Regions from separate parts of the Flavonifractor sp. HCP28S3_F3 genome, predicted to be linked through region 1. Evidence: riboswitches for the same ligand, from Rfam matches in the RefSeq annotation. Region 1 holds a riboswitch; each other region holds the start of a gene.
What was found. Region 1 has a riboswitch for cobalamin ahead of ACTNB1_RS09420 (S-layer homology domain-containing protein). Riboswitches for the same ligand answer to the same signal wherever they lie in the genome.
Positions count from the first base shown of each region.

Region 2: linked by a shared signal. The riboswitch ahead of ACTNB1_RS03395 (polysaccharide deacetylase family protein) and the one ahead of ACTNB1_RS09420 (S-layer homology domain-containing protein) in region 1 are both predicted to bind cobalamin.
Region 3: linked by a shared signal. The riboswitch ahead of ACTNB1_RS02725 (hypothetical protein) and the one ahead of ACTNB1_RS09420 (S-layer homology domain-containing protein) in region 1 are both predicted to bind cobalamin.

Region 1 is NZ_JBQHUF010000009.1:57,512-60,783, forward strand. It holds gene ACTNB1_RS09420 (S-layer homology domain-containing protein) at 1-1,355, opposite strand, end outside; cobalamin riboswitch at 1,544-1,804, opposite strand; gene ACTNB1_RS09425 (cysteine-rich small domain-containing protein) at 2,496-2,774, shown strand; gene ACTNB1_RS09430 (hypothetical protein) at 2,790-3,086, shown strand; gene ACTNB1_RS09435 (ABC transporter ATP-binding protein) at 3,153-3,272, opposite strand, start outside.
Region 2 is NZ_JBQHUF010000002.1:165,923-169,194, reverse strand. It holds gene ACTNB1_RS03400 (S-layer homology domain-containing protein) at 1-988, opposite strand, end outside; gene ACTNB1_RS03395 (polysaccharide deacetylase family protein) at 1,201-1,974, opposite strand; cobalamin riboswitch at 2,234-2,416, opposite strand; gene ACTNB1_RS03390 (cupin domain-containing protein) at 2,461-2,901, opposite strand; gene ACTNB1_RS03385 (ethanolamine utilization protein EutH) at 2,920-3,272, opposite strand, start outside.
Region 3 is NZ_JBQHUF010000002.1:14,312-17,583, reverse strand. It holds gene ACTNB1_RS02730 (NADH-dependent [FeFe] hydrogenase, group A6) at 1-1,105, shown strand, start outside; cobalamin riboswitch at 1,220-1,405, shown strand; gene ACTNB1_RS02725 (hypothetical protein) at 1,530-1,817, shown strand; gene ACTNB1_RS02720 (glycogen synthase) at 1,896-3,272, opposite strand, start outside.

The DNA of each region.
Region 1 (3,272 bases):
TCCTCAGTCAGACGGATACTTCCCTGCGCGCCTTCCACCTGCTCCGCTGTCGGCGTCACGACATAGTCATAGGTCTTGTTCAGGAGCAGCGTATAAGCTCCGTTTTCCCCGGCGGCCATTTCCTGGCCATCCAGCGTCACGGTAATTGTATAATCCTCCGCACCGTCAACCTGAAAGCTCAAGGTGCCCCACTGGCTCTCGTCGTGTTCCAGGATGATGGAGCCCACCTGGATTTCCGCACTGCTGTTGGCCTGAGCTTCGGAAATGGTAAGCTCTCCGTTCTGGGTCGTATAGCCCTCACAGCTGACCGTGTAGGTGTAGCTGCCGGCGGCCAGGGAGGCGGTTCGCCTCTCCCCCTGGTTGGAGGAATACACGACGGTGTCACCACTGCGGATGGTCAGCTCCGCCGCGGACGGTGCAATGGTAAACACAGTGGAAGCGGTAGAGATCTGCCAGGACAGAACCGGATACTCCCCGGCCTTGACCCGGAAGCCCTCGCCCAACGCGGCGGCAAAATCCGCACCCTTCATCTCCTCCGATATTTTAGCGGCAGCCGTCTGGTTGTTGCCGTTGGTACCGGTGGTGCAGCTGGAGTCCAGATAATAGCAGTTTTCCGCTGTGGAATTGTACATCCATCCGGCAATAGCACCAAAATTGGTGGCCTTTTCCTGCACAGTAATGGCGCCGGTGCTATAACAGTTGTTCAGGCTGCTGCCGCGACCGTAATCATCTCCTGCGTAGCCGACGATACCGCCCAGGTTTGCACCGGAACGGTTCCGTTGACTGGAAATCTCACCCTGGTTATAGCAGTTGGTAATGGCAGTGGCCTTGGTTTGACCGGCAATGCCGCCAGCGTACTGGTCAGTTCCGCTGAGCGCCACACTTCCGGTATTGCCGCAGCCGGTGATACTGCCGCCGGTACACTGTCCTGCGATGCCGCCCGCATACTTGCTGCCGGCGGTGATGGACGCCGTATTCAAACAGTTTTCAATCGTACCGGAGCTGAGGCCCGCGATGCCGCCCACCTGACTGGTACCGCTGACCGAACCGTCAGTGATGATATTGCGGACGGTCGCGCCGGAGGACAGCTCGGAAAAGAGCCCCAGCTTGCTGTCGCCGGAAATGGTGAGGGTTACCTTGTGCCCTCCACCGTCAAAGCTGCCGCTGAAAGGCTGCCCGTAGGGGGAAGACACTGTAATATCATCTGTCAAAACGTAGTTTCCATCCGGCTCCATGGCGGCAAACTCACCGACGCTGGACACCGGCTGTGCCGTTTCTGCGGCCAGTGCCGCCGACGGCAGAAGTCCGAGGGTCAGGCACAGCACCAGAAAAAACGAAAGAATCCTTTTTTTCACAAAGCTCCACTCCTTCAAACCATTTTTATAAAAACTGTTTTCAAAAAACAGGGCTTTTGGAACGGGGCCGTACCTGACAAAAAAGGAGCGGACAATTCTGTCCGCTCCTGTGTCGTCACTGCGTGAAAGCGACAGCACAAACGTGCTGCCGCATAAGGCATTTTTTGTCAGAGCAGCCCCGGAGATCCGGGGGTAAGCTCTTAGTAGGTCTTCTGACTGATGTGTCCAGGCGGAGCTATGCCCGCCAACGCAAATCCGCCGCCTTCCCAGCTAAGCCATTACAGCCGCCAGTGACCTGCTTTCGCAGAAAACGGATTTGCTCCACAATCACAGCTATAGAATCGCCCCTTTGCCGCCGTTTTCACGGACGGGTCACGGACGAAACATGTCCAGGATTCTCACCTGATTCCCTTGTTCAGAAACAAGGATGCGTGTCCAGCTCATAGGAGCCGGGTCGCGCATTTGCCACAAAAGCCGGATTTCATATTTAATTTTCCTTGTTGCTTTTGCATTATAGCACAAGCCGTATCAAAATGCTATTCTGTTTTTGCTATTTTTTAAATTTCTTCAGAAAGGAGCCCTTGGAGCCCTGTTTCTAAACAAATTAAAGAGCATTTGACAACCTGCACAAGGCGTGCTATGCTATATTTAAATCCATTCTTGGTTCCAGGCCCGGCGTTTGCCGCCGGTTTGAAAATTTCATATCACTGTATCTATTGCATGGTGTGGCTGTTTGCTGTAACGATCCTGCCGACAAGGATCAGGCAGCAGCTAAAACGAATGGGATATCCAAGTCCCGCGCGACCGGCACTGTGTACGTGAGGCCATTCCGAAGCGGCGTATGCCGTCTGGACGAAAGTCCGCCATTGCGGGGGAAGACCCTGTGAGAAGGTAGGAAATGGACGCAGAGAGCCAAGCTCTCATAACGTAAGTCAGGAGACTTGCACCATGGCAGGATGCAGGGGGAAACAGCGGGCGTGTCCTCCGTTGTGTACGTTGCTTTGCTCGCTGGCCTTCTTGTTAGGGCCAGCGTGTTTTTGTCAGAAGGAGGTGCCGCCCGGGCACCTCCTTTTTCTGTTTCACCGCCGGTCAGTATATCATGAGTGATGTATCAGTCAGTAAAATGAAAGGAGAAGCGGTATGGAATCATCGACGTCCGAAAAGCACTTTCAGTTCTTTTCCAACAGCAAATGCGAATACTTCCCCTGCCATTCCACCAATGACCCGGAAAACTTTAACTGCCTGTTCTGCTACTGCCCGCTGTATGCACTGGGAGATAAATGCGGCGGAAACTTCACCTATATTGCTGGGGGGATTAAGGATTGCAGCGGCTGCTTGATTCCCCATCGCAGGGAGGGCTATGACTATATCATCGGCAAGTATGGCGAGATCAAAAAACTGGCGCAAAAAACCAACTGACAGGAGGCAAGCGTTATGATAAGTCGAACCTGGTTTGAAAATCCGGATCATGTGGTATACGCCGTAAAGGATGAGGTAATCCCCCGGCTCTCCCGGGAGCTGGGAATCAGCGATCTGGCCCAGCGGATTGAGGATTTCAGCAAGGCTCCCACTCAGGAGGGGGAAAACATCAAGGGTCTCAAACGCACCACTCTGAAGCTGATGGTTCCTAACCTGGTTTTCGGGGAGCCCATCGAAATGGGAGAAAATGTATGGATCTATATGGGCGAGCTCTGTCCGGCCTATTGTCTGTACACGCCCTGGGAAAAATAGAAAAAGCACATGGCCTGTACCCGACGCAGGGACAGGCCATGTGCTTTTCTGCATGTCCGAATACCGTTAAGATACCTGCTCCCAACGCTTGAGGGAGGCCATCATATATGAGGCTACGTCCATATCATAAACTTCATGGAGAAACTCTCTTGTTAGAAGCATATTGGCAGGCCCCATCCCTGCCAC
Region 2 (3,272 bases), on a different contig from region 1:
GCTCGGCCTCGCCCTCGGCGGTGAAGCCGGTGAGCTTGTCGTAGTCGATAGTGCCGGTCTCGGAGGCGGCGGTCTCCACCAGCATCCAGGCAAAGGTCAATACGCCGTCGGCGGCGGCCACCTCATTGGCGTGGACGTTGGAGTAGAGCACAGGCACCTGGTAGTCTCCCAGAGAGCCGTCCTCAATCTTTTGGATGAGGGCAGTGGGATCACTCTCAGCCTCAGCCTTGATCTGCTGCCACTTGTCCACCGCAGCCTTGCTCTTGGCCACGATCAGGTAGGGCATGTCCAGGCTCTCCATGCCGTTGTCGCCCTGGCTCTTGCCCATGGAGAACTTCTCCACATAGAGGTCGGTGTTCTCCTTGGCGAAGGACACGATCTCGTCAATCTGGGCATAGATCTCAGACATGGTGTGGAAGTTGTCGTAGGGAGCCACCTTCAGGTCCACGGAGCCTACGGTCTTTCCATCCACTGCGGCGGTCAGGTCAAAATAGCCGCATACGTCCAGGTAGTAGCCGCCATTGACATGGGGCACGCTGAGATCGTCGCCGAAGTAGCAGCTGTTGTCAAAGGTGACGGTCAGATAGACCTGGCCGTCCACAGTCTCGGCGCCCGACACGATGTTGCTGAAGAAGGAGGTCTCCCCGTCGGCACACAGCCAGCCGCTCAGGGGGCCGCCCTGGGACTGGTTGGGGAACAGGGTTTCATCCACATATTCCTGGTCGGAATCCCGGACCAGAGACCATACCGCAGTCTCAGCGGCAGCCTTGGCCTCCGCCTCGGTCATATCCACCGGGATACTGGCCTTAAAGGTCCGCTCGCTGGTGAGGGAGATCATGTTGTCTCCGCTGTCGTCACTGGTGTTGACGAACTCGGCGGCAGGTGCGGACGGCTCGGCAGCGGATGCCGGGAACACGCACAGGGACAGCAGGAGGGCGCATACCATCACCAGAGACAGCGCCTTCCCAAGGGGCTTGTGTTGCTTCATGCTGATCACCATTCTCTTTCCTTCCGGTTTGGAGTGAATAATATTCGTGCACACCGGATATTATTGAGAAATGATACCACCATCCCTTGGTCAGGTCAAGAATAAAAATACATAAATTTCGCATATATGCAGAATATATATTTATGCGCATCCTGCCAAAAGGCCGCTGCCTCAGTGCTTACGCACGGAAGTAGCGGCCTTTTTCTGCATATTTAGCAGGGACACTGGCGTCCAGTGTGATCGATTATATAATCGGTATTATAGGTACCCGGCAGAATAAGTTGGGAGATGGGCACAAAAGTATAACCTTCCTGGAGCAGGGTCTCAATGATACCGGGCAGGGCCTCCGGGGTGTGGAGGGCAGCGTTGTGAAACAGGACAATAGAACCAGGCTGTACTTTGCTCACCACCCGCTGGGTAATATCCGCCGCCGAAAGGTCCTTCCAGTCCAGACTGTCCACGTCCCACTGGATGGGCTCCATGTCCATGGAGCGTATGGCGGAGACCACATGGTCGTCATACTCTCCATAGGGCGGCCGAACCAGGGTGGGACGTACTCCTGTAACCGCCTCTATCTTATCATTGCACGCATTGATATCCGCAACGATCTCCGTGCTGCTCAGCTGGGACATGTGGGCATGGGTATCCGAGTGATTCATCACCTCATGCCCCGCATCAGCCAGAGCTTTTACCGATTCCGGATATTTGTCCACCCAGGCACCCACCACGAAAAAGGTAGCCTTCACATCATACTGTCCCAGAATGTCAATGAGCTGCTGGGTGTCCTCGTTCCCCCAGGCGGCATCAAAAGAAATGGATATCATCTTCTGATCCCTCTGGACACAATAGATGGGCAGCTGGCGTTTGGTTGCCGCCGCGCTCACTGCGTAGGGATAATTCACCACATAGAACATCAGTGCAGCAGCCAGGACACAGGCCAGGATGGTCAGCGGCTTTTTCCGGAGCAATAAGATCTTTCCCATCATAACAAAACCCTCCTTTGTGCCAGTTTATGTTGAGGCTCACCCGAACAGAAGGGGGCAATTGAAAACGGGAACGGCTGCCTTCATCGGCATCCGTTCCCGTCTTCACGAGGGTTGGAAAATGAACGGGCTTCCCGCGCACATACGCCTGTGTGAGGAGTTCCGCTTTGGGTAAAGAAAAAGGCTGCACCCAAAAAGGGTGCAGCCCTCTGACCATCGGATTCCGATGGCTGTGCGCACCCCCTCTGGACCGGAGAGGATTCCTGTGCGTCATATGCAGGCAGGTATTCTGACTCAGGCATTCAGCGCGGCTCTCGCCTTCCCGGAGCTTGCTCCAGTGACATATGAGAGCCGCTCTGCCAATACAGCAACGGCATTGTGCGGGATTCTCACCCGCTTCCCTTTTCTGTGCGCCTTCAAGCGCACCTGCATACCCATATGATTTACTTTTTCTCCGGCACGCCCTGAAGGGTGGCCGGAACGAGGAGATTAGTCTGCCATCTCCTGCCAGTTGGCAGGATAGACAAAATAGGCGTACCGGGTCTTATCCGGGGTCTGGAAGTGGATGTGGCTTCCCTTGGGAATGTAGATGATGTCGCCGGGGCCGCCGGAGATCACACGACCGTCGATCTCAATCTCCAGAGTGCCGTCGATGACCATATCGTACTCGTCATAGGTCAGCGTCCACTCGAAGCTGGTGTGGTCCAGCTCCATAATGCCGCAGCCCATGCGGGGGGCCTCCTCCAGGGTGACTACGTCCTTGAGCTTGACACCCTCCTGCTCGAAGGGCTCGCACTTGACGGTGCTGGTCTTGATGCCGATGATACCGCTGGGGTCCACCTCTTTGACAAAGCCAGGACCAGCCTTGCCGGCGGCCTCCTCCAGCACCTTGCTGACGATCTCGCGAATCAGTGCTTCACTAACATTCATAATATGCTCCTGTTTCTGTTAAGCCTCAACCTTAGTGGATTCAATCTTGCCCAGCAGCTTGGGTGCCAGAGCGTTGGCAACGATCAGGGCGGTAATACCACCCACCAGCTTACCCAGGATCACGGGAGTAACCATGGACTGGTTGACACCGGCGGTGAAGCCCAGGTGGTCGCCGAACACGAAGGCAGCGGACACAGCAAAGGCCACGTTGAGCAGCTTGCCCTTGGGGTTCATATCGCCCATGATGTTGAACATGGCGATGTTATTGGCCAGGGTGGCCACCATGCCGGCGGAGCCGTTCTCGTCCATACCCAGAGCGCTGCCGATCTTCTTCAGGGCGCCGCCGAAGGTATCAGTGATGAACTTAACCA
Region 3 (3,272 bases), on a different contig from region 1:
GGTGGCCCCCGCGGTCCGTGCCGCTCTGGGCGAGGAGTTCGGGATGCCCACCGGCACCCGCTGCACCGGCAAGATCGCCGCCGCCCTCCACGCCCTGGGCTTTGACCACGTATTCGATACCGACTTTGCCGCCGACCTGACCATCCTGGAGGAGGGCACCGAACTGCTCCAGCGGCTGAAGTCTGCCCTCACCGGCGGGGATGCGGTGCTGCCTATGCTCACCTCCTGCTCCCCCGGCTGGATCAAGCACATCGAGCACGCCTTCCCCAATGAGCTGGACCACCTGTCCACCTGCAAGTCCCCCCACACCATGATGGGGGCCCTGGTGAAGTCCTTCTACGCGGAAAAGGTGGGCATCGACCCGGCTGACATCTACATGATCTCCGTCATGCCCTGCACCGCCAAGAAGTACGAGATCCAGCGTCCGGAGATGGAGGTGGTGGGCCGCCGGGACGTGGACGCGGTGCTCACCACCCGGGAGCTGGCCCGGATGATTAAATCCGCCGGCATCGACTTTGTTAACCTGCCCGACGAGAAGTTTGACGATCCCCTGGGCCTGTGCTCCGGCGCTGCCGACATTTTCGGCGTCACCGGCGGCGTGATGGAGGCCGCCCTGCGCACCGTGTACGAGCTGACCACCGGTCGGGAGCTGCCCTTCGACGGCCTCCACGTGGCCCCCATTGTGGGCCTGGAGCTGGTAAAGGAGGCGGCAGTGACCTTTGAGAACGTGCTGCCCGAGTACTCCTTCCTGGAGGGCGTCACCGCCCGCATTGCGGTCACTTCCAGCCTGAAGGGGGCGGACATCCTCATGCGGGACGTAGCGGCAGGCACCTCCCCCTACCACTTTATCGAGGTCATGGGCTGTCCCGGCGGCTGTATTAACGGCGGTGGCCAGCCCCGGAACCGGGAGGAGGGCTACCGGGAGAAGCGGATGCGGGCCCTGTACAGCGAGGACGAGTCCAAGACCCTCCGTAAGAGCCACGAGAACCCCGATCTGCTGAAGCTGTATGAGGAGTACCTGGGCCAGCCCTGCGGTCACAGGTCCCATGAGCTGCTCCACACCACCTATACCCCCAGAGGACTGTATAACGAACTGGTCAAGTGACTGGAACAGAAGCGGGCGGACGCCAAGGCGCCCGCCCGCTTCCGGCATACATATGTGCTCGGTGCTCGTGGGCCTTGACAAGCACCAGTCCCATCCCTTAGAATGGATTTAAAGATAAAACAGCCCTCCAAGTGCCCAGTTCTGCTGGGTGAAAAGGGAATCGGGTGTAAATCCCGAGCGATCCGGTCACTGTAAACGGGGAGCGAGCCGCAGCACCGCCATTGTCCCGCCCACGGGACGAGAAGGCGCGGCAAGCGTGGAGCCGTGAGCCAGGAAACCTGCTTGGAACGGGCGGATGGGAATCTTCCGCAGAAAGAGGCCTGTCCAGCGTTGTCGCGCTTTGACAGCCTGGCAGTCCGCTTTCTCCGGAAAGCGGACTTTTTTATTGCCCCGGCGGGCATACGGACGAAAGGAGGAGCACACCATGCAAAAAAAGACACAGCGGCATCCCTTCCGCGACTGGGCAAAGCGGCCTCAGCCGAGAACTGCTCGCCCGTCTCAGCCGGTGCTTCCCCTAACGCCGGAGCAGCAGGCTCAGCTGGCGGTGCTGGAGGCTCTGCGCACCCGACTGGGACGCATGCCGCTGCGGGAGGAGCTGCCCCCCTATCTGCGCATGGGATTGGCCGCCTCCTTTGGCTCTCTGGGCAGCGCCTTCCGGCAGGCAGACCGTATTTCCCCATCCCGCTCGGTCACACCGGAAGCAAAGTCCTGAAGGCACGTTGATACAAAAAACCTGCCGCAGATGATCTGCGGCAGGTTTTTTACGTGTATTATGTCAGCGTTCAGCGTCTTACCACTGAGTCAGTTCCAGATACAGGTCCTTGTACTGTCTGGCCGACCGCTCCCAGGAGACGTCCTTCGCCATATCCCGCTGGACCACCTCGTCCCAGTGATAGCGGTTGTTGAAGTAGAGGGTCTTGGCCCGGTTGATGGCGCCCAGCAGCAGGCCCGCGTCATACCGGTCAAAGGTAAAGCCGTTGCCCTCGCCGTTGAACTCGTTGTAGGGCTCCACGGTGTCCTTCAGTCCGCCGGTCTCCCGGACAATGGGCAGGGTGCCGTAGTGCATGGCGTTGAGCTGGGTCAGTCCGCAGGGCTCAAAGCGGGAGGGCACCAGCAGGGCGTCAGCACCGGCGTAGATGCGGTGAGCTCTCCCCTCGTCATACTGAATGCAGGCGCTGAAGGTACCCTTGTAGGCTCCCTCGTAGCCCCGGAAGGCGTCCTCGTACTGCTTGTCACCGGTACCCAGAACCACCACCTGTGTGTTGCCGTCCAGCACCTGGGGAATGATGGCGTTGACCAGGTCCAGCCCCTTCTGATTGGTAAGACGGGAGATCAGGCCAATGACAAACTTACCAGTATCCTGCTCCAGGCCCAGTTCCTTCTGGAGAGCCAGCTTGTTGGCCATCTTGTGGTCCAGCACGTTGCCCAGGCCGTAGTTTTCCGCCAGGGCGGGATCGGTCTCCGGGTTCCACATGTCGTAGTCAATGCCGTTGACGATGCCCCGAAGCTTGCCGCTGTGATAGCGCAGGTGGTCCTCCAGCCGCTCGCCATATTCGCTGGTCTGGATCTCCCAGGCGTAGGTACCGCTGACGGTAGTGATGCGGTCGGCGTAGGCCAGGCCGCCCTTGAGCATGTTGGCCTCCACCCAGTCCTGCTTCAGAGCGCCCATGCCGAACGCCTCGTCAGGCAGGCCGGACCAGTACTGGATGGTGGGGATGTTGTACACACCCTGGAAGCGGAGGTTGTGGATGGTGATGACCGACTTGGCGCGGCCAACCGGGGAATCCTTGAACAGGGTGCGCAGATACACCGGCACCAGAGCGGCCTGCCAGTCGTGGCAGTGGACCACGTCGGGAATCCAGTTCATATAGTTCAGGGCAGCCAGAGCGGCCTTGCTAAAGAAGCAGTACTTGGGGATGTCGTCCACCAGATTGGTGTAGGGGTTGCCCCAGGAGAAGAACTCCTCATTGTCGATGAAGTCGTACACGACGCCGTCCCAGATGTACTCCATGATCCCCACGTAGTAATTGCGTCCGGTCTTGCCCAGGTCCATGTAGAACTCGCCCCGGTAGACCATTTTGTTCTGATACTCCTGAGGGATGCAGGCATAGCGGGGCAGAATCACCCGGACGTCACAGTTCAGCCGGGCCAGCTCCCGGGGCAGAGC